4 regions of the Pseudomonas fluorescens group sp. PF-69 genome follow, and region 4 is predicted to be linked to each of the others. Evidence: predicted binding sites of a transcription regulator. Region 4 holds the regulator's gene; each other region holds the start of a gene.
What was found. Region 4 encodes sigma-54, which starts transcription at its own class of promoters, with help from an activator protein. Its sites were predicted from a motif close to ANTGGCATNNANNTTGCTNT; they were not measured.

Region 1 (7,229 bases), 2.7 Mb from region 4:
CCATTTGTTTCGACGAATGGGATTGTCTAGACAGGTCTATTGTTTTGTCGCAGGCATACTTGCAGGAGCGAGCCTGCTCGCGAGGGTGTGTCAGTCATTGAGGTGTCAACTGATACTCCATCGCGAGCAGGCTCGCTCCTACGGGGGGCAGTGTTTGGGGCTTACTTGCAGACGTCAGCAATCGCCTGTGCCAGCAGATCCAGACGCGTCGCATCAATCCCCGCCACGTTGGCCCGGCCGGAACTGACCATGTACACGCTGTGGTTGTCGCGCAGGTTTTTCACTTGTTCCGGCGTCAAACCGGTGTAGGAAAACATTCCGCGCTGCACACCAATGTGCGCAAAACGCTCGCGTAAACCGTGGGGTTCAAGGGCTTCCACCAGGCCGCTGCGCAGCTGGGCGATGCGCAAGCGCATGGTTTCCACTTCGTCGGCCCACAGGCGTTTCAACTCCGGATCGCCAAGGATGGTTGCCACCACGGCAGCACCGTGATCCGGTGGCGTCGACCACAGGTTGCGGGCGATATTGGCCAGTTGGCTGCGGATATCCACCAGCTTGTCGGCGGTTTTCGCGCAGACAATCAGGGCACCGGTGCGGTCGCGATACAGGCCGAAGTTCTTCGAGCAGGAGCTGGTGATCAGCACTTCCGGCAACTCGGCGGCGAACAAGCGGGTCGACCAGGCGTCCTGTTCCAGGCCATCGCCGAAGCCCTGGTAGGCGAAATCGATCAGCGGCAGCAGTTCACGCCGACGCACGACGTCCAGCACGCGGTGCCAGTCGTCGTGGGACAGGTCGAAACCGGTCGGGTTGTGGCAGCAGGCGTGCAACAACACCACATCGCCCTTTGGCGCTTCATTGAGCACGGCAAGCATGGCATCGACGTCGAGACGATTGTCGCTGCCCACGTAGGGGTAATGACTGACCTTGACGTGGGCCGCCGCGAAAATGGTTTCGTGGATCGGCCAGGTCGGATTGCTCAACCAGATGCCACGGCCCGGCAGGCACTGGGCGATGAAGTCCGCGCTCAGGCGCAACGCTCCGGTACCGCCCGGTGTCTGGGTGGCGCCGGCGCGTTGTTCGCTGATCAGTTTTGAATCGACGCCAAGCACCAGCTCACTGATGAGCTTGCCGAAGGCCGGTTCGCCATGACCGCCGATGTAGGTCTTGGTGGTCTGGCGATCGACCAGGCGCGCCTCGGCGAGTTTCACGGCCTGGGGGATCGACGTCAGGCCCTGGGCGTCTTTGTAGACACCCACGCCGAGGTCGAATTTGCGCGGGTTGGGGTCCTGCGCATAGGCCTCCATCAGGCCGAGGATCGGGTCGCCGGGCACCCGGCCGATGGCGTCGAAATGCATTATTTGCGGCCCTCGGCGTCCTTGGCCACTTCGTCCGTACGCGCGGCCATGATGAAGTCATTGCGGTGCAGGCCTTTGATCGAGTGGCTCCACCAGGTCACGGTGACTTTGCCCCACTCGGTCAGCAGGCCCGGGTGATGACCTTCAGCCTCGGAGATTTCACCGACGGCGTTGGTGAACGCCAGGGCGTGCTTGAAGTTTTTGAACAGGAAGACTTTTTCCAGCTGCATGATGCTGTCGCGTACTTCGATGTTCCAGTCCGGGATCTGCTTGATCAGTACCGGCAGTTCTTCGTCGCTGACTTGCGGAGCATCGGCGCGGCAGGCTTCGCAGTGGGCTTGGTTCAATGTGGACATGATGTGTTCCTGAAATCGAATGTTTGGAATTCGGCCGTCATGTCACCACGCTAAAGCAAAGCGTCGGTTCCGGACAGGCTCACTTGGTTCTAAAAGCTGCGGATCACGCGGCTTTTGGTTTTGGCGGAAATTTCGGTGCATGCAGGCCCATCTGCATCGCTTGCTTGACCATGCCCATGATGTCTTCGTGGGCGAGGTCGAACAGGCGCTTGAGATCTGGCAAGACGAAATACAGTGGCTGCAGGATGTCGATGCGGTAAGGCGTGCGCATGCACTCCAGCGGATCGAACGCCTGATGTTCAGGTTCGTCCGACAGGCAGTACACGGTCTCTTTCGGCGAAGACAGGATGCCGCCGCCGTAGATGCGCCGGCCTTGCGGGGTTTCCAGCAGGCCGAACTCGATGGTCATCCAGTACAGGCGCGCCAGGTACACGCGCTCTTCCTTGGAGGCCTGCAGGCCGAGTTTGCCGTAGGTGTGGGTAAATTCCGCGAACCAGGGGTTGGTGAGCAACGGACAGTGGCCGAAGATTTCGTGGAAAATGTCCGGCTCTTGCAGGTAATCCAGCTCTTCGCGGGTGCGAATAAAAGTGGCGACCGGAAACTGCTTGTTGGCGAGCAATTCAAAAAAGGTCTGGAAGGGGATCAGCGCCGGTACCCGGGCGACCTGCCAACCGGTGGTTTCACCGAGCACCCTGTTGATTTCGCCCAGTTGCGGAATGCGGTCGTGGGGCAGGTCGAGCTTTTCGATGCCGTCCAGGTATTCCTGGCACGCACGCCCTTCGATCACTTTCAACTGGCGAGTGATCAGCGTGTTCCACACCGCGTGTTCTTCAGCGGTGTAGTCGATAAAACCTTGCGCATCGGGCTCGCGAGCCACGTATTGCGTCTGCTTCATGCTGCTCTCCTGCGAGGGGGCTTCGTTCTTGTTATGTTCAGCTATGGACCTAGAAATAACCCATGAATTGCAGCGGTGCAGTAGGCGTTCAGCGGCGAATGTAGGAAAAATCCGCAAATATCGTAAAGTTTTCGTTACGTATTGGCCGGCGTCGCGCAGCTATTGAGATTTGTCAGTTTGAAAAGCGCTCCGGGTGTCACATAATCTTGACGGCTATCTGAGTATATCTGCAGAAAAATATGCCTGAAGGCACTGCAGGGCCCCCTGTGGGAGCGAGCCTGCTCGCGATGAGGTACGTCAGTCGACATTAATTCGCATGACCCACCGCCATCGCGAACGGGCTCGCTCCCACAGGTTCATTCACCGTTTTTTCAGGCCTTTTATATGCGTATCAAAGTCCACTGTCAGAACCGCATTGGCATCCTGCGCGACATTCTCAACTTGCTGGTGGGGTATGGGATCAACGTCGCTCGGGGGGAAGTGGGCGGTGAGCATGGCAACGCCATCTACCTGCATTGCCCGAACCTGATCAACATTCAGTTCCAGGCTTTGCGTCCGAAATTCGAGGCCATCGCCGGGGTTTTTGGCGTCAAGCGCGTAGGGCTGATGCCCAGCGAGCGTCGGCACATGGAGCTCAATGCCTTGCTCGGCGCCCTGGAGTTTCCGGTGTTGTCGATCGATATGGGCGGCTCCATTGTCGCGGCCAACCGCGCAGCAGCACAGTTGCTGGGCGTACGTGTCGATGAAGTGCCGGGGATACCGCTGTCGCGTTACGCCGAAGATTTCGACTTGCCGGAGCTGGTGCGCGCCAACAAATCGCGGATCAATGGCCTGCGGGTCAAGGTCAAGGGCGATGTATTTCTGGCTGACATTGCGCCGCTGCAGTCGGAACATGACGACAGCGAAGCCATGGCCGGTGCGGTATTGACGCTGCATCGCGCCGACCGGGTGGGCGAGCGTATTTATAACGTGCGCAAACAGGAGCTGCGCGGCTTCGACAGCATCTTTCAAAGCTCGAAAGTGATGGCGGCGGTGGTGCGTGAGGCGCGGCGCATGGCGCCACTGGACGCACCGCTATTGATAGAGGGCGAAACCGGTACCGGTAAAGAATTGCTGGCACGGGCCTGTCATCTGGCCAGTCCTCGCGGTCAGTCACCGTTGATGGCGCTCAACTGTGCCGGTTTGCCGGAGTCCATGGCCGAGACTGAGTTGTTCGGCTACGGCCCCGGCGCTTTCGAAGGCGCGCGCGCCGAAGGCAAGCTCGGCCTGCTGGAGCTGACGGCGGGCGGTACGCTGTTTCTCGATGGCGTCGGGGAAATGAGCCCGCGTTTGCAGGTGAAATTGCTGCGATTCCTGCAGGACGGTTGCTTCCGTCGTGTAGGCAGTGATGAAGAGGTTTATCTCGATGTGCGAGTGATTTGTGCGACCCAGGTCGATTTGTCGGAGTTGTGCGCCCGCGGAGAGTTTCGCCAGGACCTCTATCACCGCTTGAACGTGTTGTCGCTGCACATCCCGCCGCTGCGCGAATGCCTCGACGGTTTGGCGCCGCTGGTGGAGCACTTCCTCGATCAAGCCAGTCGACAGATCGGTTGCCCGTTGCCGAAGCTCGCGCCGGCGGCCATGGAGCGACTCAGTCATTACCATTGGCCGGGCAACGTTCGGCAGTTGGAAAACGTGCTGTTTCAGGCGGTGTCGCTGTGTGAGGGCGGCACGGTCAAGGTCGAGCATATTCGCTTGCCTGATTACGGTGTGCGTCAGCCCCTTGGCGATTTTTCCCTCGAAGGTGGGCTGGATGAGATTGTCGGGCGTTTCGAAAAGGCAGTGCTGGAGCGGCTGTATTCCGAGCATCCGAGCAGTCGGCAGTTGGGCAAGCGGTTGGGGGTTTCCCACACCACCATTGCCAATAAGTTGCGTGATTATCAGGTTGGCAAAGACAACGCCTGATCCTGTGGCGAGGGAGCTGGTGGTGGTCCTTGCAGGCCGGCCATTGCCACCCACCGGCATAACACCGCCGGTTTTTCGTCTCTGATACAAACCCTCCGCGCCAGCTCAATCCCTCAAGCCCTTTGTTTGCCGGGTCTTGCCGTGCCAGGAATAAGTTGGTCTGCAAATTGCTTGTGGCTCATCAGTACAGCAGTGGGCGGCAAACGTCCGGCAGGCAGAGGAAAGATTGTGGACAAGTACCTTTATGTGGCAATGACCGGCGCCAGCCAGAATGCCCTGGCGCAAAAGGCTCATGCCAACAACCTGGCGAACATCTCCACCAACGGCTTCCAGAAAGACCTGGAGCAGGCGCGTTCGATGCCGGTGTTCGGTGACAGCTTTCCGGCGCGTGCGTTTTCGATGTCCGAACGCCCGGCCACGGACTTCTCCCCGGGGGCCCTGGTAGAAACCGGTCGCGACCTCGATGTCGCCGTGCAAGGCAGCGGCTGGCTGGCCGTGCAGACCCCGGAAGGCGGTGAAAGCTATGTGCGCACCGGCAGTCTGGTGGTTGACGCCCTGGGCGTATTGCGGGCCGGCAACGGCATGCCGGTGATCGGCAATGGCGGGCCGATTGCCGTGCCGCCAGAGCAGCAGATCGAAGTGGGTGAAGACGGCACCATCAGCATTCGTGCGATGGGTGAGGGCCCGCGCGTGATGGCCGAAGTCGACCGCATCAAACTGGTCAATCCCGACATCAAGAACATGACCAAGGGCCTGGACGGTTCGATCCAAACCAAGGACGGCAAGCCGGCGCAAGCCGATGCCAACGTCAAGCTGGTGTCCGGGTTCCTCGAGTCGAGCAACGTCAACGCCGTGGAAGAGATGACCTCGGTGCTGGCCTTGTCCAAGCAATTCGAGCTGCACATCAAGATGATGAACACCGCCAAAGACGACGACCAGGCCATGGCTCGGGTCTTGCAGATCAGCTAACTATCAGAACGTCGCGCCGTAAAACAGGCGCACGAGGAGAATCGAATGCTTCCGGCTCTATGGGTTGCCAAAACCGGTCTGTCCGCCCAGGACACCAACCTGACCACCATCTCCAACAACCTGGCCAACGTGTCGACCACGGGTTTCAAACGTGACCGCGCCGAGTTCCAGGATCTGCTCTATCAGATCAAGCGTCAGCCAGGCGCCCAGTCGACCCAGGACAGCGAACTGCCGTCGGGCCTGCAACTGGGTACCGGTGTGCGCATTGTCGGCACCCAGAAGAACTTCACCGCCGGCAGCCTGCAAACCACCGAGCAGCCGCTGGACATGGCCATCGATGGTCGTGGTTTCTTCCAGATTCTGCAGCCTGACGGCACAACGTCCTACACCCGTGACGGTACCTTCCACCTGGACTCCAATGGCCAGATCGTCAACGCCAGCGGGTTTGCCCTGGAGCCGGCCATCGTCATTCCGAACGATGCCCAGACCTTCACGGTCGGTCGCGACGGCACCGTGTCCATCACCGTTGCCGGCAACCCGGCTGCCCAGGTGATCGGCAACCTGCAAACCGCCGACTTCATCAATCCGGCCGGCCTGCAGGCCGTGGGTAACAACCTGTTCCTGGAAACCGCCGCCAGTGGTGCGCCGCAAGTCGGCACGCCAGGCCTGGCCGGTTTCGGCACCACGCTGCAGAACACCCTGGAAACGTCCAACGTCAGCACCGTTGAAGAGATGGTCAACATGATCACCACTCAGCGCGCCTACGAGATGAACTCCAAGGTGATCTCCACCGCCGACCAGATGCTCTCGTTCGTAACGCAGAATCTGTAATCAAGTCTATGAGGCGGCCATGAGGCCGCCTGCAACACCGTGAGGTAGGGTCATGAATCGCTTCGTTTCCGTTCTGGCATTGATTGGAGTCACCGTGCTCGCGGGCTGTGTGCCGTCGACACCCAAGCCCAATGATCCCTACTACGCCCCGGTGTTGCCGCGTACGCCGCTGCCGGCTGCCGCGAACAACGGCTCGATCTACCAGGCCGGTTTCGAACAGAACCTCTACAGCGACCGCAAGGCGTTTCGGGTCGGTGACATCATCACCATCACCCTGAACGAGAAGACCCAGGCCAGCAAGAACGCCAACTCGCAGATCGACAAGAACAGCAAGACCGGCATCGGCCTGACCTCGCTGTTCGGCTCCTCGCCCAATACCAACAACCCATTCGGCAGTGGCGACTTGAGCCTGAGCGCCAGTTACGAAGGTGACCGTGCGACCAAAGGCGACAGCAAGGCCGCCCAGGGCAATACCCTGACCGGCTCGATCACCGTGACCGTCGCCGACGTGTTGCCCAACGGCATCATTGCCGTGCGAGGCGAGAAGTGGATGACCCTCAACACCGGGGATGAGCTGGTGCGGATCGCAGGGCTCGTGCGTGCCGATGACATCGCGACCGACAACACTGTTTCGTCGACTCGCGTCGCCGATGCGCGCATCACCTATTCGGGCACCGGTTCGTTTGCCGATGCGAGTCAGCCAGGCTGGTTCGACCGTTTCTTCCTCAGCCCGCTGTTCCCTTTCTAGGTGGCTTTTTTGGTGAGCAAGTTGAACTTCAAGCACCTGATCGCAGCTGCGCTGTTGATGTCCTTGTCGCTGGGGGCTCAAGCCGAGCGGCTGAAGGACATCGCCAGTATTTCCGGCGTGCGTTCCAACCA
Region 2 (7,229 bases), 5.4 Mb from region 4:
CCATTGCGGAACGACAGACGCAGGCTGTCGAACAGGGTGTCCTTGGTTTTCGGCTTCAAGGTGAAGTCGATCACGCCGCCGGCTTCCTTGGCGCTGATGTCGAAGCTCTGGCTGATCTTGGACACGTCACCGGACAACAGCAGCGCTGGGGTCTGGGTCAGGCGCTGGTCGAGATTCTTGATGGTGGCCTGTTCCAGATCGGGGTCCCACAGGGTCACTTTCTTGCCGTCGGAGACCATGGTCTGCTCGGCTGGCGCATTGGTGTGCCAGTAGAACAATCCCGGGCGTTGCAGGGACATTTCACCGGCCGTTTCCTGCAATTGGGTGCCTGTGCCATCGAGGGTCAACTGGGAGAAACGTGCGGTCAGGGTCTGGGATTTTTCCAGCAGTTGGGTCAGACGCGCCACGTCCTTTTCATCGGCGTGGGCCGAGAGCGTGGTCAAGGCCAGTACCGGCAGCAGCATGCGGATAAGACGCATGGGAGTCCTCATAACATTCGTGGGAGTACGGACGGCGCCTCAAGACGCCGTCCTTCAAAAATCAGGTCAGTCGCGCACCGGGCCGGGGGCCAGGACTTCACGCGAGCCGTTGGTGTTCATGGACGTCACGACCCCGGCCATTTCCATGGCTTCGATCATGCGCGCAGCGCGGTTGTAGCCGATTTTCAGCTTGCGCTGAACCGCGGAAATGGACGCGCGACGGCTCTCCAGGACGAACTGCACCGCCTCGTCGTACAGCGCGTCAGCTTCGGGATCATCGCCGTCGCCACCACCGCTGCTGCCTTCAAAGCCGCTACCGGCCTCTTCGACACCGTTGAGAATGTCGTCGTTGTACTCCGGCGCACCGCGCAGTTTCCACGCTTCGACCACCCGGTGAACCTCGTCATCGGAAACGAACGCACCGTGGACACGAATCGGCAGACTGGTGCCCGGCGGCATGTACAGCATGTCACCGTGGCCCAGCAGTTGTTCGGCGCCGCCCTGGTCGATGATGGTCCGGGAGTCGATCTTGCTCGATACCTGGAACGCCATGCGGGTCGGGATGTTGGCCTTGATCAGGCCGGTGATCACGTCCACCGACGGACGCTGGGTCGCGAGGATCAAGTGAATACCGGCGGCACGCGCCTTCTGCGCGATACGGGCAATCAGTTCTTCAACCTTCTTGCCGACGATCATCATCATGTCGGCAAATTCGTCCACGACCACCACGATGGTCGGCAGCTTTTGCAGCAGCGGCGCTTCGTCGTGGATGCTTTCGCGCTTGTACAGCGGATCGCTCAACGGCTCGCCGGCGTCCTGGGCTTCCTTGACCTTGGCGTTGAAGCCCGACAGGTTTCGCACGCCCATTTTCGCCATCAGCTTGTAGCGTCGCTCCATCTCGGCGACGCTCCAGCGCAGGGCGTTGGCGGCGTCCTTCATGTCGGTGACCACCGGGCAAAGCAGGTGCGGAATGCCCTCGTAGATCGACAGTTCCAGCATTTTCGGGTCGATCATGATCAGCTTGGCGTCTTCCGGGCCGGACTTGAACAGGATCGACAGGATCATCGCGTTCACGCCCACCGACTTACCGGAACCGGTGGTACCGGCTACCAGCAGGTGAGGCATTTTCGCCAGGTCGGTGATCACCGGCTTGCCGCCGATGTCATGGCCCAGGGCCAGGGTGACCGGCGATTTGAAATTGTCGTACTCGGGGGTCGAGAGCACTTCGGAGAAACGCACGATCTGGCGGTCTTCGTTGGGAATCTCGATACCGACCGTGGTCTTGCCGGGAATCACTTCCACGACCCGCACACTGGTCACGGCCAGGGAGCGCGCCAGGTCTTTGGCCAGGTTGGCGATACGGCTGACCTTGACCCCGGCCGCCGGCTGGATTTCGTAACGCGTGATCACCGGACCCGGATGGATCGAGTCCACGGTAACTTCGACGCCGAATTCCTTGAGTTTGATTTCCAGCAGGTGACCGACCGCCGCCAGGGACTCCGGTGAGTAGTTGAGCTGTTTCTTTTCCGCAGGGTCGAGAATCGAGATCGGTGGCAAGGTGCCTTCCACGGCGCTGTCGACGAACAGCGGCGCCTGTTTCTCTTTCTGTACGCGCTTGCTTGGCTCGGGCGCCTTGACCGGGGCCGGTGCGATCACCGGCGGTACCTGCTTCTCGCGCTCGGACATGTGCTTGCTCAGCGCCTGCTCACGCTCGATCAGGCGTTCCTTGACCTTGGCCTGCTCACGTTTGTCGGTGACAGTCGGCGCGACCACGTCATGCACGCGATCATCGACTTCACGCAACTGCGCGACCAGTTGCTTGCGCTCGGTACGGGCCGCCCACCAGCGATTGGCCGCGCCCTGGAACAGTTCGAACAGGTCGAGGGTGATCTTGCCGGTGACGTCCATCACCTTGAACCAGGACAGGTCGGTGAACACCGTCAGGCCAAACAGGAACAGCGCAATGAACAGCAGCGTTCCGCCCTGGATGTTCAGGGCGTTCTTTGCCAGATCGCCGAGGCTTTCCCCCAGCGCGCCGCCAGCACCGGCCGGCAACCCGGTCGCGGCATGGAAATGGATGTGCGCCAACGCAGCGCCGGACAGCACCAGAAACACCAGGCCGATCAGCCGCCAGGAAAACAGCCAGCCGCTCCACTGCCATGGCTCGTGGCGTTGACGGAATATCTGGTAGGTCTTGATCGCCAGCAGCAGCGGGAAGACGTAGGCGAAATAACCGAGCACCATGAACAGGATATCGGCGCTGTAGGAGCCCGCCGGCCCGCCGAAGTTCTGTACGTCGTCGATCTTGCTGTTGTGACTCCACCCCGGATCGTCCTTGCCATAGGTCAACAAGGCCATCATCAGGAACAGGCACAAGGCACCAATGGCGATCAATGCACCTTCCTTGAGTCGGTAGTGCAAATGCTGACGCCAGAGCGGAACGACGGCTGGTTTAGGTGCTGCGGTGGATTTCTTCAAAACGCTTCTTTTCCTGCGCCTATGGCGCGTCCATCTGTTGAATGACTATAAAAACTGCCAAAAAAACTGCCCAATCCAGGCAGGTAAAAAGTTAACGGGCGTAACAAGTACTACTTTTAACATTGCGCCTCGGTTTTTATAAACACGAAACGCACTGCTTATTTTGTTACAAACACTGTGACAGCCACGCATTGTACGGGTTTGTTCGTCCGATGCCATGCTTGAAACCTTAGGTTTCAGCATAGTCAAAAGCACATTACGTGCGACTCAATTTGAGCACGCATTCTCTTTTGTGACAAAGGCTTATGAGGTGTTTTTATGAGCGAAGCGAAGCATCACCGCCTGATCATTCTGGGTTCCGGCCCCGCCGGTTACAGCGCAGCCGTGTATGCCGCCCGCGCCAACCTCAAACCCGTTGTCATTACCGGCATACAGGCAGGTGGCCAGCTCACCACCACCGTCGAAGTCGATAACTGGCCCGGCGATGTCGAAGGCCTCACCGGCCCTGCCCTGATGGAGCGCATGCAAAAACACGCCGAACGCTTTGACACAGAGATCGTCTACGACCACATCCACACGGCCAAGTTGCAACAGCGCCCGTTTGAACTCACGGGAGACAGCGGAACCTATACGTGCGATGCGCTGATTATTGCCACCGGGGCCTCCGCGCAATACCTGGGGCTGCCCTCGGAAGAGACGTTTGCCGGCAAAGGGGTTTCGGCTTGCGCGACTTGCGACGGCTTCTTCTATCGCAATCAGGTCGTCGCCGTGATCGGTGGCGGCAATACGGCGGTTGAAGAAGCGTTGTACCTGTCCAACATTGCCAGGGAAGTGCACCTGATTCACCGTCGGGACAAGTTGCGCTCGGAGAAGATTCTTCAGGACAAACTCTTCGAGAAAGCCGCCAATGGCAATATCCGCCTGCACTGGAACCAGCATCTGGATGAAGTGCTGGGCGATGCCAGTGGCGTCACCGGTGCGCGCCTGCGCGACAGCCTCACCGGAGCCACCCAGGAGCTGCCGCTCGCTGGCGTGTTCATTGCCATCGGCCACAAACCCAACACTGACCTTTTCACCGGCCAGTTGGAAATGCGTGACGGCTACCTGCTGGTCAAGGGAGGCAGCGAAGGCGATGCCACTGCGACGGCCATCGCCGGGGTATTTGCCGCTGGCGATGTGGCCGACCACGTCTATCGCCAGGCCGTCACTTCCGCCGGAGCAGGATGCATGGCGGCGCTGGACGCGGAAAAATACCTCGACGACATTCCCATCGCTTGACGGCACACTGGGTGGTGGGCCGACAATCGCCACTACCCTCCCCTCTCTGCAAGCCCGGACGCCATGCTGACTTGGTTACAACGCAATACCCTGACGTTCCCGCCGCTGGACAAAGCCATGCGCGACCCCAACGGTCTGCTGGCCGCCGGCGGCGATCTGTCCGCCGATCGGCTGATCCGGGCGTACCGGCACGGTTGCTTTCCCTGGTTCTCGGAAGGCCAGCCGATTCTCTGGTGGTCGCCGGACCCGCGCACCGTGCTATTTCCCGACGAACTGCACGTCTCGCGCAGCCTGAACAAATTGCTGCGCCAACAACGCTATCAGGTGACCTTCGACCAGGATTTTGCCGCCGTCATCCGTGCCTGCGCAGCGCCGCGCGACTACGCCGATGGCACCTGGATCACGCAAGCCATGCAGGACGCTTACCTGGAACTGCACAAGCGCGGTTATGCGCATTCGGTGGAGGTCTGGGATCAGGGTGAACTGGTTGGCGGGCTGTATGGCCTGGCAATGGGGCAATTGTTTTTCGGCGAGTCCATGTTCAGCCGCGCCGACAACGCCTCCAAGTATGGCTTTGCCACCTTGGTGCAACACCTGAAAGACTGGGGTTTCGTGCTGATCGATTGCCAGATGCCGACCGACCATCTGCATAGCCTCGGTGCGCGAGCGATTCCCCGCAGCGCGTTTGCCGGCTATCTGTCGCAGTACCTGGACCATCCCAGCCGTGCGACCTGGGTTTGCTGAGCGACTTTCGCGCGCGTGGCTTACACTTAGAGACGCCCCCTAATTAAAAGTTTATCCCGAGGGTTGATCATGACCGAGTTGGCGCGTTTGAAGTTCTATGCCACTCAGCCCCACTCTTGCAGTTATCTGCCAGAGGAGCAGGCTACAACCCTGTTCCTCGATCCTAGCCAGCCCATGGATGTGCATGTCTATGCGGACCTGTCGGAAATGGGTTTTCGTCGCAGTGGCGATCACCTCTATCGGCCGCATTGTCAAAACTGCAATGCGTGCGTGCCTGCACGCATCCCTGTAGGACAATTCACCCCCAACCGTCAGCAGAAGCGCATTTTCAAACGCAATGCCGACTTGCAAGTACGCCCGGCCAAGCCAGGTTTCAGTGAAGAGTATTTCGACCTTTACCAGCGCTACATCGAACAGCGTCATGCCGATGGCGACATGTATCCGCCGAGTCGCGATCAGTTTTCGACATTCCTGGTACGTGACCTGCCTTTCTCGCGCTTCTATGAATTTCGCCTCGACGGGCGGCTGCTGGCCATCGCTGTCACCGACCTTCTGCCGAACGGTCTGTCCGCGGTCTACACCTTCTATGAGCCTGCCGAAGACCGCCGAAGCCTGGGGCGTTTCGCGATCCTGTGGCAGATTGGCGAGGCCCGGCGCCTGGGGCTGGACGCGGTTTACCTGGGTTACTGGATCAAGAACTGCAAAAAAATGAGCTACAAGACGCAATATCGACCCATTGAACTGCTGATTAACCAGCGCTGGGTTGCCCTGAACTAGAGCACGGCCTAAACCCCTTGGCTTGAACCCCACTTTTCGGGCACAATGCACGCCGCTTTTGCCTGGCGCAGTTGCACCGGGCCATTCATTGGACACCGAGGGCTTTACTGCATGTCGAAAGAAGACAGCTTCGAAATGGAAGGCACTGTCGTCGACACCCTGCCCAACACCATGTTTCGTGTGGAGTTGGAAAATGGGCACGTCGTAACCGCGCATATTTCCGGCAAGATGCGCAAGAACTACATTCGTATTCTTACCGGTGACAAAGTGCGCGTCGAGCTGACGCCCTATGACTTGAGCAAAGGGCGCATCACTTACCGCGCTCGCTAAGGTAGGAGCTAGCTTGCTCGCGAAAAACCTGAGGGTACCGCGTCAAGCCAGACTCCCCGCATCATCGTTGACGACCATCGCGAGCAGGCTCGCTCCTGCAAAGACAGCGTCCGCTCGCTAATCAAGTCAACACAAAACGCCCGGCATTGCCGTAATGCTGTTCACTTAAGCATTTGAGTCAAAGCCGGGCTTCCTGGAAAATCCGATGCCAGACCTCTGGCATCGGATTTTTTATGTCTGTTCAACAGGACTTGCTCGACCTCGGCGACCTTTTCAACTTCTGTGACTTGAGCACTTTCACTCAAAATATTCCCATCGAGTGGGTCGCGTCTGCGCTGGATTTGTCCAGCCAGGCCACTATCCGGCGGCGTCGCTTGCCTGCCGACCAAGTGCTCTGGCTGGTGCTCGGAATGGCATTGTTTCGCGACGAACCTGTTCATGAAGTCGCCCGGCGTTTGAACATCTGCGCCCAAGGTCTGGCTTCTGACCATCTGTTGGCCCGTAGCGGTGTGACCGAGGCCCGCAAGCGGCTTGGGGCCGACCCGGTTGAGTGGTTGTTTCGCAAAACTGGCACTCAATGGGGCGCGCAGCGCTATCCCGATGATGCCTGGCAGGACTTGCAAGTATTTGCGGTCGATGGTGCGCTTCTGCGCACGCCGGATACACCTGAGTTGCGAGACCATTTCGGTTCTGGAAACACCTCGACCGACCGCCAGACTCCCTTTCCCATGCTGCGCCTGGTGGCGCTGATGAATGTGCGTTCGCACCTGATCCTGGATGCACAACTTAGCCCTTACCGACGCAGCGAAATGCGTCTGGCCGATGAGTTTTTGCAGAAGATTCCCGACCACTCCGTGACGCTGTTCGATAAGGGATTCTGGAGCGCCGATCTCATGCTCAGCCTGAGCGGCGACGGCAATCACCGCCATTGGCTGATTCCGGCAAAAAAGGGATTGGTTTGCGAGGAGGTAGCCCGTTACAACCAGAACGATCGTTTGGTGCGTATGAAAGTGTCGCCGCAAGCCAGAAAGCGAAATCCGACTCTTCCTACACACTGGGAGGCGCGTGAAGTCAGTTATGAAATTCAAGGCAAAGTAAAAACAGTCATGACATCGTTGCCGGCCAAGACCTACAGCACAAAGG
Region 3 (7,229 bases), 3.0 Mb from region 4:
CCAGTACCACGTCATCGACCTGACTGGTATCGAGGGCGGTCCGCTGTTGCAGCGCCGTGAACAACCCGGCCACCAGGTTCACCGGTTTGACACTGTGCAAGGCGCCATCGGCCTTGCCTTTGCCACGGGGCGTGCGTATCGCGTCGAAAATCAATGCTTGGGTCATGACGTCCTCGAACCGGGTGGTGATCTTTGAAGAGGCTTCCACCTTATTCCGAGCCACCGGGGATTCAATGACCGCAGCGCTCACCGGCGTTGACGGACGCGCTCAGACGGACGGTAGTCCGCTACAGAATCCGCGGCGTGCGGACACGCAGGTGTCTAGCAAAAGGCCGCCCAAGAAGCTGGCAATAGGCCTCATGCTTTTTTAATCGTATTTAGTGAGATCTCCATACGAAATGGATCTAAGTCAAGCGTGACGCGGGCTCTAAGGTGAGGTTATACGAAGTTGTCGTCGGGTTTTGCCGAGGCGCTCGTACTACAGGAAGTGAATTGCCCTGCCGTCATGGAGATATGCAGGCAGGCATCAGGAAATAACAAAAAAGGCGGTCAAGCCATGTTCAAACAATCGAAAGTTCGTCAAGCCGGGCTCATTCTCTTCGCGACCACACTTTTGTTGATTTTGCCGAACCTGACCAAGGTGATCGGCTAGTCATTCATAAAAATACGGTACCCGTGTTTTAGATCGCCACATTAAAAATGTGACTGGCTCGCTACCCGGGCCAGCGTGGCTGTGCCAACCTTTGCAGCACTTGCACGACATGGACGGCGATCCTTTGAAAGCGCTCACTTTATTCGGGGCCTTGCTGCTCAGCACGCCTCTGTATGCCGCACAGCTGAACCTGCAGCTGGGCGCGAACAACCGCACCTGGCAGACCGAGGAGTTGCTCAATCATCCTCAGGCCCAGACCATCACCGTTACCAATGACGTTTCCTACAAGCGTGATATGAGCTATCGCGCCGTGCCTCTGTCAGTGCTGTTGACCGGCATCAAACCGGACGACCACCTGCAAGCCGTGGCCCTGGACGGTTTTGCCGCCGAGATGGCCGCTACGCCGCTGCTCAATACCCAAGGCGCGCGTGCCTGGCTGGCGATCGAGGATCCGGCCAGACCCTGGCCGCCACTGTCCGAAGGCAAGCCCGGCGCCGGGCCGTTCTATCTGGTCTGGACCAACCCGCAGGCAGGCAATATCAGCCCGGAGCAATGGCCATTCGAGGTTGCCAGCATCAAGCGCATGGCACCGGTGGCCGAACGCTTCCCTGCCCTGCTGCCCGATCCTGCGTTAAAGGCGGACGATCCGGTCAACAAGGGCTTTGCGCTGTTTCAGAAAAACTGCCTGGCCTGTCACCGCCTCAATGGTGCCGGGGATGCGCAATTCGGGCCGGATCTGAATATTCCCTACAACCCGACCGAGTACTTCGGCACGGACTTCCTCAAGCGCTATATCCGTGATCCGCAGAGTTTGCGGCAGTGGCCGCAAGCGAAGATGCCCGGATTTTCGACCGAGGTGTTGCCGGATGAGGATCTGGGAATGCTGGTGGGGTATTTGAAGCATATGGCGGGGCGCAAGGTGAAGCCCTGACATGAACATTCCTGTGGGAGCGAGCTTGCTCGCTCCCACAGGGGTCTGGCTGCCCCGATTACTGCTGCTGGACGGAGATCACCGGTGCCGGCGTCGGTGAAACAAGCACCTTGGCATGCATCTGTTCACACCCGCCGCCGCGACGCATCCCGCGCACCGGGCACGCATCCAGGTAATCCAGGCCCACCGCCAGTTTCAAGTGGCGCTCAGGCCGGGCCAGTTCATTGGTCACGTCGAAACTGTACCAGGCGTCATCCAGCCAGGCTTCGGCCCAGGCATGGCTGGCCAGGTGTTCGCTGTTTTCGCTGTACAGATAGCCCGAGACATACCGCGCCGGAATCCCCAGGCTGCGGGCGCAGGCGAGAAACGCGTGGGTGTGGTCCTGGCACACGCCCGAACGACCGGCGAAGGCCTGGGCCGCGCTGGTGTCCACTTCGGTGGCGCCGGGCGTGTAGGTCATGTGCTGGTTCAGGCCGTGCATCAAGTCGATCAGCGCCGTGCGATCCCGGCGTTGCTTGCATTCCTTTTCGGCAAACGCGCGCAGGGCTGCGTCGGCTTCGGTCAGGCGGGTGAAGCGCAGGAACGGCAGCGCCGACTGGCTCTCGTGCTCGGCTTCGCGCAATTCGTCGATGTCGACCTGTCCACGGGCGCCGATGATGATCGCTTCGTGCGGTTCGTCCATGGTCAGCACGTGCAGGATGTTGCCGAACGGATCGAGTTGCGCGCGCACCGGCCGCGGCAGGTCGAGCTGCCAACTGAGCACGTGCTGGCGCTCGCTGTCATGGGGGGTCAGTCGCAGGTACTGGATGCTCGCCCGCACCTGATCTTCGTAGTGATAGGTGGTCTCGTGGCTAATCGAAAGTCTCATGCAGCCTCCAGATAAGAACTGTGAATCGCGTTACCCAACTGGCGCACCAGCGGGATGAACTCGGTGAGCCAGGCGTGCAGGCCTTCGTCGAGGATTTCGTTGATGCCGGTGTAGCGCAGTCGCGCGTCCATTTCCGCCGCCAGGCGTTGGGCGGGACGGCCGTTGGCTCCCGGCAACTGGGCAAGGATTTGGTCGATTTCTTCGGTGCACGCCCGCAGGGAGCGCGGCACATCCGCCCGCAGCAACAGCAACTCGGCCACATGCCGGGCGCCAGGTGCGTCGCGATAAATTTCGGTGTAGGCCTCGAAGGACGACAAGGCCCGCAGCAAGGCACTCCACTGGTAGTACGCGTGGGCCGTGCCATCGCTGACCGCTTCAGCCTGATCACCCGCCATTTCGTAGCGGGCATCGAGCAGGCGCAACGTGTTGTCGGCGCGCTCGATGAAGGTCCCCAGGCGAATGAAGCGGAACGCATCGTTACGCATGATGGTGCCGTAGGACGCGCCCCGGAACAGGTGGGAACGTTCCTTGATCCACTCGCAGAAACGGCTCATGCCGTAGCGACTGAGGCCCTGCTCGGCAATGCCGCGAATTTCCAGCCAGGTCGCGTTGATGTTCTCCCACATGTCAGCGGTGATTCGGCCACGCACCGCGTGGGCACTGGCCCGCGCGGCACCGAGACAGCTGTAGATGCTGGCCGGATTGGCCGCATCCAGGGCGAAAAAATGCAGCAAGCGTTCGGCATGCAACTCGCCGTGGCGTTCGAGGTAATCGTCCAGGGTGCCGGTGATCAGCAGCGGCATGGCCAGTTCGTGCAGGCCGTCACCGCGTCCATCCTGCGGCATCAGCGACAGCGAATAACTGATGTCGAGCATCCGTGCGAGGTTTTCCGCCCGCTCCAGGTAACGCGACATCCAATACAGATCCGAGGCAGTTCTACTTAACATGACAGGCTTCCTTCAATCCTCGACCACCCAGGTGTCCTTGGTTCCGCCGCCCTGGGAGGAGTTCACCACCAGGGAGCCTTCGCGCAGGGCGACACGGGTCAAACCACCGGGCACGACCCGGGTTTCGCGACCAGACAATACAAACGGACGCAGGTCGATGTGGCGTGGCGCGATGCCGCTTTCGACAAAGGTCGGGCAGGTCGACAACGACAGTGTCGGTTGCGCGATGTAGGCATGGGGCTTGGCAATGATCCGTGCGCGGAAGGCTTCGATTTCCGCCGCCGTCGCCGCCGGCCCCACCAGCATTCCGTAACCGCCGGAGCCCTGGGTTTCCTTGACCACCAGTTCCGGCAGATGGGCCAGGACGTGGGAAAGTTCCGAGGGATTACGACACTGCCACGTCGGTACGTTCTTCAGGATCGGCTCTTCATCCAGGTAGAAACGGATCATGTCGGTCACGAACGGGTACACCGACTTGTCGTCCGCCACCCCGGTGCCGATGGCATTGGCCAACACGACATTGCCGGATCGGTAAGACGACAGCAGCCCTGGCACGCCGAGCATCGAGTCCGGGTTGAACGCCAGCGGGTCGAGGAAGGCGTCGTCGAGGCGGCGGTAGATCACATCGACGGCTTTTGGCCCGTCGGTGGTGCGCATGAACACCTTGTCGTCACGCACGAACAGGTCCGCGCCTTCCACCAGCTCCACACCCATTTCCCGCGCCAGGAACGCATGCTCGAAAAATGCACTGTTGAAACGCCCCGGCGTCAACACCACGACGCTCGGGTTGTCGATCGGGCTGGAGCTTTTCAGGGTATCGAGCAACAGGTTCGGGTAGTGGTCGATGGGGGCGATGCGTTGCGCCGCGAACAACTCGGGGAACAGCCGCATCATCATCTTGCGGTCTTCGAGCATGTAGCTGACACCGCTCGGCGTACGCAGGTTGTCTTCGAGCACGTAGTACGTGCCGTCGCCGTCGCGCACCAGATCGACACCGGAGATGTGCGAATAGATATCGCGGTGCAGATCCAGCCCCTGCATTGCCAACTGGTATTGCTCGTTGGCCAGCACCTGCTCGGCCGGAATGATGCCGGCCTTGATGATGCGTTGCTCGTGATAGAGGTCGGCGAGGAACATGTTCAACGCCTTGACCCGCTGGATGCAGCCGCGCTCGACAATGCGCCATTCACTGGCGGGAATGCTGCGCGGAATGGTGTCGAAGGGAATCAGGCGCTCTGTCCCCTGCTCATCACCGTAGAGCGTGAAAGTAATCCCGGCGCGATGAAACAACAGATCGGCCTCGCGTCGCCGTTGTGCCAAAAGCTCGTCAGGCGTTTCGGACAGCCAACGGGCAAACTCCCGATAATGCGGGCGGACCTGACCGCCGGCATCGTACATCTCATCAAAATAGGTGCGGATCATGCCGTACTCCTTGTCACCCGGACATACAGACCTTCGCAAGGCCCGTGCCATCGGCAGAAACGCTTTAATATCAATCGGTTGGATAATCGATACGCAGACACCGCACCAATCCTGTGCGGTAAATGCCCCAACCTGATCGCCCCCGCTTCATTGCAAGGCGTTGTGGTCGCCTGTCACCAGCATAGTCTGTGGGAGGCGGCTTGCCGGCGAAGGGGGTCATTCAGTCATGGAGGGCTCTTCGAGGTCGTGTTCGGTTTGCCGGCGACAAAAACGAAAACGGCCAACCCAAAGGTCAGCCGTTACTGATGCTTGCTACTGTTCATAAGTTTATGCGAGTCGCCCTCGTACCTCCTGTTTGACACCCCAGCCTTCAATGATGCCGCCCAATGGCTCGACCACGGCTTCGAAACCCAGTTCGAAGTCGCCGATGTCATCGTAAGTGGCGTACATGACTTTGCTCAGTTCAAGGGCCCATGCGCCGTCATCGCGCACACTGATTTGCGCATTCAGGGATTCACCACGGTAATGACCTGCCGCCCTGCGTGCCCGCTCCTCGTCCGGGAAAATGGCGTAGAACTCGATGGGATGGAACCGTGAAAAGTCGAAACCGCCCTCTTTCATGCGGCGCAGAACGCTGCTGCTGATATCTTCTTGATAGGCTGTGCTCATGAAACGTCCTCCTCAAACTGATGGATAGACTTTCCGTACTCCCAGCGCCCGCCACCGAACGGTGCGAACGACGGCATCCGATGTGCCGACGGGAAACAAGCATGTAGCTGACAAGACCAGACCTTAGCGATCCATTCGCTGATCTCGCCTGCAGATTAGCCCCAAGATAGAGCCGCTGCCAAGGCCTGGTTGAGAATGTGACAGGAGATGTTCAGATTGGCGTGATGCCGAGGATTTGAATGCTGTTCTGGGCCTTGAGACTTTTGACAGTCGCATCGGCCGTTCGCCCTTCCAGATCGTTCAGATCCAGTTCGGCGGCAACGGGAAGCAACCGGGCCTTGATGAGTTTGGCGGCGTGTTCGTTATCCGGGCACTCGTCGCACTCAAAGACTTCGTCGACCGTTTCACCGTGATCATCCACGAAAGTGATTTTCCACTTTTGCATCAGTGCCTCCTCGATAAAACCCATTGATGGGCTTACTTCTATCTCGACCTGATTAGCTGGCTAATCGTTCCGCTGATTTTCCTCTGGCACCTCATGAAAAAAGGGCCGTCAGCGGCGTGGTAGAACACCACCGCGGACAGCCCTTTTTTGATTGACGCGCTATCAGTCGTTGCTTGGCTTGTTCACAGCCTGCAAAACGTACTGCGGCAAGGCAAAGGCACCGATGTGGATCTCCGGATTGTAGTAGCGGGTGATGATGCCGCTGCCGGCGAACCGTTGTTGCAGGGTTTCGCGGGACAATTTGCGATAAGCGGTATTGGTCGCGCCCCAGGCGAAGGTCATCGCGCCGCCGATATAAGTCGGCACGGCGGCCTGATAGAAGTGCCAGTCAGGGAACAGGCTGCGCAGACGACCGGCGGTGGTTTTGACTTCTTCGATCTGCATGAACGGCGTGCCGTTCTGCGTGACCAGGATGCCGCCTTCGTTCAGGCAGCGGTGGCAGGCCTGATAGAAGTTCTCCGAGAACAGCACTTCGCCTGGCCCGATCGGGTCAGTGGAGTCGGAAATGATCACGTCGAACTTTTCAGTGGTGGTGGCGACGAAGCGCATGCCGTCGTCGATCACCAGGTTCAGGCGTGGATCGTCGAACGCGCCCTTGGAGTGATTCGGCAAAAATTCCTTGCACATGTCGACCACGGTACCGTCGATCTCGACCATGGTGATGTGCTCGACGCTGCGGTGCTTGGCCACCTCACGCAACATGCCGCCGTCGCCGCCACCGATGATCAACACGCGCTTGGCGGTGCCATGGGCGAGGATCGGCACGTGGGTCAGCATTTCGTGGTAGATGAATTCGTCGGCTTCGGTGGTCTGGATCACGCCGTCCAGCGCCATGACCCGGCCCATGCGCGGGTTTTCGAAAATCACCAGGTGCTGGTGTTCGGTGCGCACTTCGTGCAGCAGTTTTTCCATGCGAAAACGCTGGCCATAGCCTTCGTAGAGGGTTTCCAGGTAGTCGTTGGTCGGGGTGATGCTCATGGGAAGTGCTCCGATGAATGCGGGTGGCAACGGACGGTTACCCGCCCATGATGGCCAATCGATCGGTTCGATTGACCGGGAAAGGCGCGCATTCTACGTCGAGGAAGATGACAGGTCGAACCTCACTTGATGACTCGCCACAATGCCCTGTGGGAGCGAGCCTGCTCGCGATAGCGATTTGTCCGCCACATCAATTCCGAATGTGCCGCCATCATCGCGAGCAGGCTCGCTCCCACAGATTTTATGTCGCTTGGGAG
Region 4 (7,229 bases):
GGCCTGGGCATGGCGGTGGCCAATGCCGCAAGCTTTGTGCGTGAACACGCTCACGGAGTAACCCAGGCCCGCGGTGGCGAGGGTGCCGCCCGCGAATTCTGCGAATTGATCCTGCGCGCCCAGGGCCGTCTCGATGCGGCCAACGCCGCGTACCTGTGAGCCAAACCATGCTGAACAAAAAAATTCGCAACATTCTGGTGTTCGGTTGCATTGCGGCGATTTTCGCCGCGGTCGGCTACTGGAACATCAGCCCGGAACGCTTCCTCGACAAGCCGATCGCGCATGTCGACGAAAGCGAAATCGATTATTACGCCACCAACGCCCACAGCGTGCAGTTCCTGCCCGATGGCAGGCTTCAATACGAAATGACTTCCGACAAGGTCGAGCACCTGAAAGCAAGCGAAGTCACGCTGCTGACCAACCCTGACCTGAACATGTTCCGCGGCACCGAGTTCCCGTGGCACGTCCAGAGCGAAAAGGGTGAGGTCAACCCGGACGGCACGCAGGTTGAATTGATCGATTCGGTACGCATCACGCGCTTTGACGAAAAAAACCGCAGAACCCTGATCACCACCACTCGAATGACAGTGTTCCCGCAGCAGCAATATGCGCAGACCGAGCAACCCGTTAGAATCGACGGCGCTGGCGGCGTATCGACCGGTACCGGAATGAAAGCGTATTTGAAAGAAAGCAGGATACACCTGCTTTCGAACGTAAGAGGACAGTATGAGGCTCGTTAAAACCCTCCCTATTTTGCTCAGTCTGGTCGCAGCACTGGGAAGCCTGAGCGCCTGGGCTCTGCCGAACGATCAAGAGCAGCCTATCCGCATTCAAGCCGATGACGCCCAACTGGACGACAAGAATGGCATTGCCACTTACAAAGGTGACGTGATCATTACCCAGGGCTCGATGAAAGTCACCGGCAACACCGTGACCATCACTCGCACGCCGACCGGCGATATCGATGTGGTGACCTCTGTGGGCAATCTCGCCTACTTCGAACAACTGCAAGCCCAGGGCGACACCAAGCCCGTCCAGGGCTGGGGAGTGACCATCCAGTACCACGCCGCGCAAAACCGCGTCGTACTGATCGATCGCGCCAAAGTCGTCGACAAGGACAACAACACCACCCAGGGCGAGAAAATCGTCTACGACACCGTCAAGAAGCTTGCGAGCGCTGGCCGTGCAACAGGCAACAAGGTCACCGAAGCGCGTCCGCGCATCGACATGGTGATCCAGCCGAAGAAGAAAACCGACGAGCAAAAGGCCCAGTAATGGCAACTCTGAAAGCTCAGCATCTGGCCAAGAGCTACAAGAGCCGCCAGGTCGTCCGTGATGTCAGCCTGTCCATCGACAGCGGTCAGATCGTTGGCCTGCTAGGCCCTAACGGTGCCGGCAAGACCACCTGCTTCTACATGATCGTGGGCCTGGTGCAGGCCGATCAGGGCCGCATACTGATCGACGACCTGGACGTCAGCCACCAGCCAATGCACGGCCGCGCCAAGGCCGGTATCGGCTATCTGCCGCAAGAAGCGTCGATCTTCCGCAAACTCTCGGTCGCCGACAACATCATGGCGATCCTCGAGACCCGCAAGGAACTCGACAAAGCCGGTCGCCGCAAGGAGCTGGAAAGCCTGCTGCAGGAATTCCACATCAGCCACATCCGCGACAACCTCGGCATGAGCCTGTCCGGTGGTGAACGCCGCCGCGTGGAAATCGCCCGGGCATTGGCCACCAACCCGAAATTCATCCTCCTCGACGAGCCCTTCGCCGGCGTGGACCCGATTTCGGTCGGCGACATCAAACAGATCATTCATCACCTCAAGGCCAAAGGCATTGGCGTGCTGATCACCGACCACAACGTCCGTGAAACCCTCGACATCTGTGAAACCGCCTACATCGTCAACGATGGCCAATTGATCGCCGAAGGCGACGCTGAAACCATCCTGGCCAACGATCTGGTCAAGGAAGTGTATTTGGGCCATGAGTTCCGCCTGTAAGCACCGAGGTGTCTGGCTAGTCGACCGAGCGCTTGTCTCGATAAAAAATCAACACTTTTTTATTGTTACAGCGCTCTAGGCAAACACTTCAGTTTCAGGCATATAATTTGCTTATGTTTGGCGCTCCGGCGCCCTGTAGTGGATGGCGCATGTGCGCCGGCGAATAAGGTGTTTAGCCCCTGCCATGAAACCATCGCTAGTCTTGAGAATGGGCCAGCAGCTGACGATGACACCGCAGCTGCAACAGGCCATCCGCCTGCTCCAATTGTCGACCCTGGACCTGCAACAGGAAATCCAGGAGGCCCTGGAGTCCAATCCGATGCTCGAACGCCAGGAAGAAGGCGACGACTTCGATAACAGCGACCCCTTGGCCGACAACGTCGAACAGAAACCCAACCCCGACATTCAGGAACCCTCCTACCAGGAAAGCGCACCGACGGTTGATAACCTCGAGGAAGGCGACTGGAACGAGCGTATCCCCAACGAACTGCCCGTCGATACCGCCTGGGAAGACGTTTACCAGACCAGCGCCAGCAGTCTGCCGAGCAACGATGACGACGAGTGGGATTTCACCACCCGCACATCGGCCGGTGAAAGCCTGCAAAGCCATTTGCTGTGGCAATTGAACCTGGCGCCCATGTCCGACACCGATCGCCTGATCGCCGTGACCCTGATCGATTGCATCAACAATCAGGGCTACCTGGACGAGACGCTCGAGGAGATCCTCGAAGCCTTCGACCCGGAGCTGGACATCGAGCTGGACGAAATCGAAGCCGTCCTGCACCGTATCCAGCAATTCGAACCCGCCGGGATCGGCGCCCGCAACCTGGGCGAATGCCTGCTGCTGCAATTACGCCAGTTGCCAGCTAAAACTCCTTGGCTCGCCGAAGCAAAGCGCCTGGTCACCGACTACATCGACTTGCTCGGCAGCCGCGATTACAGCCAGCTGATGCGCCGCATGAAGCTCAAGGAAGATGAGCTGCGCCAGGTGATCGAACTGGTTCAGAGCCTCAATCCGCGCCCGGGCTCGCAAATCGAATCCACTGAAGCCGAATACGTGGTTCCCGACGTGATCGTGCGCAAGGACAACGAGCGCTGGCTGGTGGAACTCAACCAGGAATCGGTTCCGCGTCTTCGGGTCAACGCCCAGTACGCCGGCTTCGTGCGTCGCGCCGACACCAGCGCCGACAACACGTTCATGCGCAATCAGTTGCAGGAAGCCCGCTGGTTCATCAAGAGCCTGCAAAGCCGCAATGAAACCCTGATGAAAGTTGCCACCCAGATCGTCGAGCATCAGCGCGGCTTCCTGGAATACGGCGACGAAGCCATGAAACCGCTGGTCCTGCATGACATCGCCGAGGCGGTTGGCATGCACGAGTCGACAATTTCACGGGTGACCACACAGAAATTCATGCATACCCCTCGGGGCATATATGAACTGAAGTACTTTTTTTCCAGCCATGTCAGCACCTCCGAAGGCGGCGAATGCTCGTCCACGGCGATCCGCGCGATCATCAAAAAACTGGTTGCCGCGGAAAATCAGAAAAAGCCGTTGAGTGACAGCAAGATCGCTGGTTTACTGGAGGCACAAGGCATTCAGGTGGCTCGCCGCACCGTCGCCAAGTACCGCGAATCCCTGGGGATCGCGCCTTCGAGCGAACGCAAGCGGTTGATGTAGAGCCACGCCACAGCGTTCCAGTGGTAGATCATTTGATCTACCGCTTTATGCACTGGCAACGAAGGAGAAGCTGTATGCAAGTCAACATCAGTGGACACCAACTGGAAGTGACCGAACCTCTTCGCACCTACATCGGCGAAAAACTCGAACGGTTAGAGAGGCACTTCGACAAGATCACCAACGTACAGGTCACGATGACCGTCGAAAAGTTGAAGCAGAAAATCGAAGCCACGCTGCATATTCCCGGCAATGAAGTGGTCGCGAACGCGGAACATACCGATATGTACGCGGCGATCGACGCACTGACCGACAAGCTGGATAAACAACTCAAAAAGCATAAGGAAAAGACCCAGAGCCTCCTACAGGGCGCTACCGGTCGTTAACACCCCCAACCCATGATCCGACTTGAAAGCATCCTGACCCCCGGCCGTTCCCTTGTGAACGTGCCGGGCGGCAGTAAAAAGAAAGCCCTCGAACAAATTGCCAACCTGATCGCCCGGGAAGTGCCGGATCTGGAGATGCAAGATGTCTTCGAGGCGTTGATTGCCCGTGAAAAACTCGGCTCGACGGGTTTTGGTAACGGCATCGCCATTCCCCACTGTCGCCTGAAGGGCTGCTCTTCACCCATCAGTGCCCTGATGCACCTCGATGCCCCCATAGATTTCGACGCCATCGACGGCGCACCGGTTGACCTGTTGTTCGTTCTACTGGTCCCGCAAGCCGCTACCGATGCGCACCTGGAGCTTTTGCGCCAAATTGCCAGCATGCTCGACCGCAAGGAAGTGCGCGAAAAACTGCGCAGCGCCCCGAGCAATGAAGCCTTGTATCAGGTTGTCCTGGACGAGCAAAACGGTCAGTAACCATGCGCTTGATCATCGTCAGTGGCCGCTCCGGCTCAGGTAAAAGCACCGCCCTTGATGTACTCGAGGACAGTGGCTACTACTGCATCGACAACCTTCCCGCCGGGTTGCTGCCGGAACTCGCCGAACGCGCATTGATCCACACCGAACTGGCACAGCCGCTGGTGGCCGTGTCCATTGATGCACGCAACCTGCCAAGTCACTTGTCGCGATTCCCCGAATTGCTCGAAGAAGTCCGCAGCCGGCATATCCAGTGCGATGTTCTGTACCTGGATGCCGACGAAGAAACCTTGCTCAAGCGTTTTTCGGAAACCCGTCGTCGTCACCCGCTGAGCAGTGCCAATCGTTCGCTGGCTGAAGCGATCAACGATGAAACCAGCCTGCTCGGCCCCATCGCCGACCTTGCCGATCTCAAAGTCAACACCACCAACCTCAACCTGTATCAGCTACGGGATACGATCAAACTGCGCTTGCTGAACCAGCCGGAACCCGGCACGGCATTCCTAGTGGAGTCCTTTGGTTTCAAGCGTGGCATGCCAGTGGATGCCGACCTGGTATTCGACGTGCGCTGCCTGCCCAATCCCTACTGGAAACCCGAGCTTCGAGCGCAGTCCGGGCTTGATCAACCCGTTGCCGAGTACCTCGCAGCCCAGCCGGATGTAGAAGAGATGTTCCAGGACATCTCCACCTATCTGCTCAAATGGTTGCCCCGCTTTGCCGCCAGCAACCGCGCCTATGTCACCATTGCCATTGGCTGCACGGGCGGGCATCACCGCTCCGTCTACCTGACCGAACGTTTAGGCAAGACGCTGCAACAATCCCTGAAGAACGTCCAGGTTCGCCACCGCGACCTCAGCTAAAGGATTCACACCGCGATGCCTGCTCAGGAAATCGAAATCATCAACAAGCTGGGCCTGCATGCCCGTGCTTCTGCAAAATTCGTCGGAGTCGCCGGTGAGTTCAAGGACTGCACGATCAGAGTCGGACGCACTCCGGAATCCACGGTCGACGGCAAAAGCATCATGGCAATGATGATGCTCGCGGCTGGCAAGGGCACCAAAATCTACATCAGCACCGAAGGCGAAGACGCGCAACGTGCACTGGATGCGTTGAAAGACTTGATCAACCGTTATTTCGACGAAGGCGAGTAAACGCCAATCCAGACCAAACCCGCTCAGTAGCCCAATAAAAAAGGCGCACCACCCAATCAGGTGGCGCGCCTTTTTTGTGACGAGCGGGTTTAGCTGCCCGCCACTGTCATTCGCTCGATCAGCACAGAACCCGTACGAATGTTGCTGCGCAGCTCCAGGTCGTTACCCACGGCAACGATCTGCTTGAACATGTCACGCATGTTGCCGGCAATGGTCACTTCCTGGACCGCGAACTGGATTTCACCGTTCTCGACCCAGTAACCGGCCGCGCCACGGGAGTAGTCGCCCGTGACCATGTTCAGGCCTTGCCCCATCAATTCGGTCACCAGCAGGCCACGCCCCATGCGACGCAGCAAGGCCGCCTGATCTTCATCACCATGGGTGACGAACAGGTTATGCACGCCTCCGGCATTCGCGGTGCTCGGCATGCCGAGCTTGCGACCGGAGTAAGTACCGAGGATGTAAGACACCAGCTCGCCCTTTTCAACGAACGGCTTCGCGTAAGTCGCCAGACCATCGCCATCGAAGGCCGCGCTGCCCAAGGCACGCATCAAGTGCGGACGCTCATCGATGGTCAGCCATTCAGGAAACAGCTTCTGACCCAGGGTGCCTTCAAGGAACGATGACTTGCGGTACAGGCTGCCGCCGGAAATCGCCGACAGGAAGCTACCGAACAAACCACCGGCCAACTCCGCGGAAAACAGCACCGGCACTTCGCAGGTTGGCACCGGACGCGCGCCGAGACGGCTTGCCGCCCGTTGTGCGGCACGCTGGCCAATGCTCACCGGATCAGCCAGCAAATTGCCCTGGCGGTTCACGTCATACCAATAATCGCGCTGCATCTGACCATCGGCCTCGGCGATCATCACGCAGCTCAGGCTGTGCCGGGTCGACGCATAACCGCCGATAAAACCGTGGCTGTTGCCATAGACACGGCAGCCTTGATGGGTGCTCAGCGTAGTGCCATCGGCATTCTTGATCCGGCTGTCGGCAGCAAATGCGGCCGCTTCACAGGCCAGCGCCTGCTCGATTGCCTGCTCCGGTGTGATATCCCATGGGTGGAACAGGTCGAAATCCTGAACGTCACGAGCCATCAGAGCGGCATCCGCCAGGCCCGACGCTTCGTCTTCCGAGGTGTGTTTGGCAATGGCCAAGGCGGCGGCCACGGTCTCACGAATCGCCTCCGGACCGCTGGCCGAGGTGCTGGCCGAACCCTTGCGCTGGCCAACGTACAAGGTGATGCCAAAACCCTGATCACGATTGAATTCGACGGTTTCGACTTCGCGCTGGCGCACCGTAGTCGACAGACCCTGCTCCAGGGATACCGCCACTTCACAGGCACTGGCCCCCTGGCGCCTGGCTTCAGCGATGATCTGCTCGACTTGTTCTTGCAGTGCCGGCAACGCTTGTGGGCCGACGCTTTCAACTGCACTCATGCTGTTCTCCACTCAAATTCTGCTTTCGGTATAGGTCATCGAGCGACCGGGCCGGACAAGCGGCCCCCGACTGGTTATCATGGCGGCGTTTCTTTGCGGACGGC

Region 1: ACX3YF_RS15180 (flagellar basal body rod protein FlgF) is a predicted target of sigma-54. The motif match lies at 4,705-4,724, and genes of this name have one in related genera.
Region 2: ACX3YF_RS27900 (DNA translocase FtsK) is a predicted target of sigma-54. The motif match lies at 3,206-3,225, and genes of this name have one in related genera.
Region 3: ACX3YF_RS16300 (circularly permuted type 2 ATP-grasp protein) is a predicted target of sigma-54. The motif match lies at 4,853-4,872, and genes of this name have one in related genera.

The regions. Positions count from the first base shown of each region.
Region 1 is NZ_JBTMNC010000001.1:3,261,158-3,268,386, forward strand. Features, by position in the region: gene ACX3YF_RS15160 (amino acid aminotransferase) at 162-1,355, opposite strand; gene ACX3YF_RS15165 (4a-hydroxytetrahydrobiopterin dehydratase) at 1,355-1,711, opposite strand; gene phhA (phenylalanine 4-monooxygenase) at 1,815-2,606, opposite strand; gene ACX3YF_RS15175 (sigma-54-dependent transcriptional regulator) at 2,991-4,550, shown strand; gene ACX3YF_RS15180 (flagellar basal body rod protein FlgF) at 4,779-5,519, shown strand; gene flgG (flagellar basal-body rod protein FlgG) at 5,565-6,350, shown strand; gene flgH (flagellar basal body L-ring protein FlgH) at 6,403-7,098, shown strand; gene ACX3YF_RS15195 (flagellar basal body P-ring protein FlgI) at 7,156-7,229, shown strand, end outside.
Region 2 is NZ_JBTMNC010000001.1:5,970,874-5,978,102, forward strand. Features, by position in the region: gene lolA (outer membrane lipoprotein chaperone LolA) at 1-479, opposite strand, end outside; gene ACX3YF_RS27900 (DNA translocase FtsK) at 546-2,957, opposite strand; gene trxB (thioredoxin-disulfide reductase) at 3,276-4,235, shown strand; gene aat (leucyl/phenylalanyl-tRNA--protein transferase) at 4,299-4,979, shown strand; gene ACX3YF_RS27915 (arginyltransferase) at 5,049-5,756, shown strand; gene infA (translation initiation factor IF-1) at 5,868-6,086, shown strand; gene ACX3YF_RS27925 (IS4 family transposase) at 6,320-7,229, shown strand, end outside.
Region 3 is NZ_JBTMNC010000001.1:3,488,502-3,495,730, reverse strand. Features, by position in the region: gene ACX3YF_RS16320 (acetyl-CoA C-acetyltransferase) at 1-166, opposite strand, end outside; gene ACX3YF_RS16315 (c-type cytochrome) at 762-1,583, shown strand; gene ACX3YF_RS16310 (transglutaminase family protein) at 1,642-2,451, opposite strand; gene ACX3YF_RS16305 (alpha-E domain-containing protein) at 2,448-3,398, opposite strand; gene ACX3YF_RS16300 (circularly permuted type 2 ATP-grasp protein) at 3,411-4,820, opposite strand; gene ACX3YF_RS16295 (ribonuclease E inhibitor RraB) at 5,148-5,489, opposite strand; gene ACX3YF_RS16290 (hypothetical protein) at 5,701-5,934, opposite strand; gene speE (polyamine aminopropyltransferase) at 6,097-6,972, opposite strand.
Region 4 is NZ_JBTMNC010000001.1:527,735-534,963, forward strand. Features, by position in the region: gene ACX3YF_RS02475 (KdsC family phosphatase) at 1-159, shown strand, start outside; gene lptC (LPS export ABC transporter periplasmic protein LptC) at 168-740, shown strand; gene lptA (lipopolysaccharide transport periplasmic protein LptA) at 727-1,275, shown strand; gene lptB (LPS export ABC transporter ATP-binding protein) at 1,275-2,000, shown strand; gene ACX3YF_RS02495 (RNA polymerase factor sigma-54) at 2,185-3,678, shown strand; gene hpf (ribosome hibernation-promoting factor, HPF/YfiA family) at 3,753-4,061, shown strand; gene ptsN (PTS IIA-like nitrogen regulatory protein PtsN) at 4,074-4,538, shown strand; gene rapZ (RNase adapter RapZ) at 4,541-5,398, shown strand; gene ACX3YF_RS02515 (HPr family phosphocarrier protein) at 5,414-5,689, shown strand; gene pmbA (metalloprotease PmbA) at 5,779-7,125, opposite strand.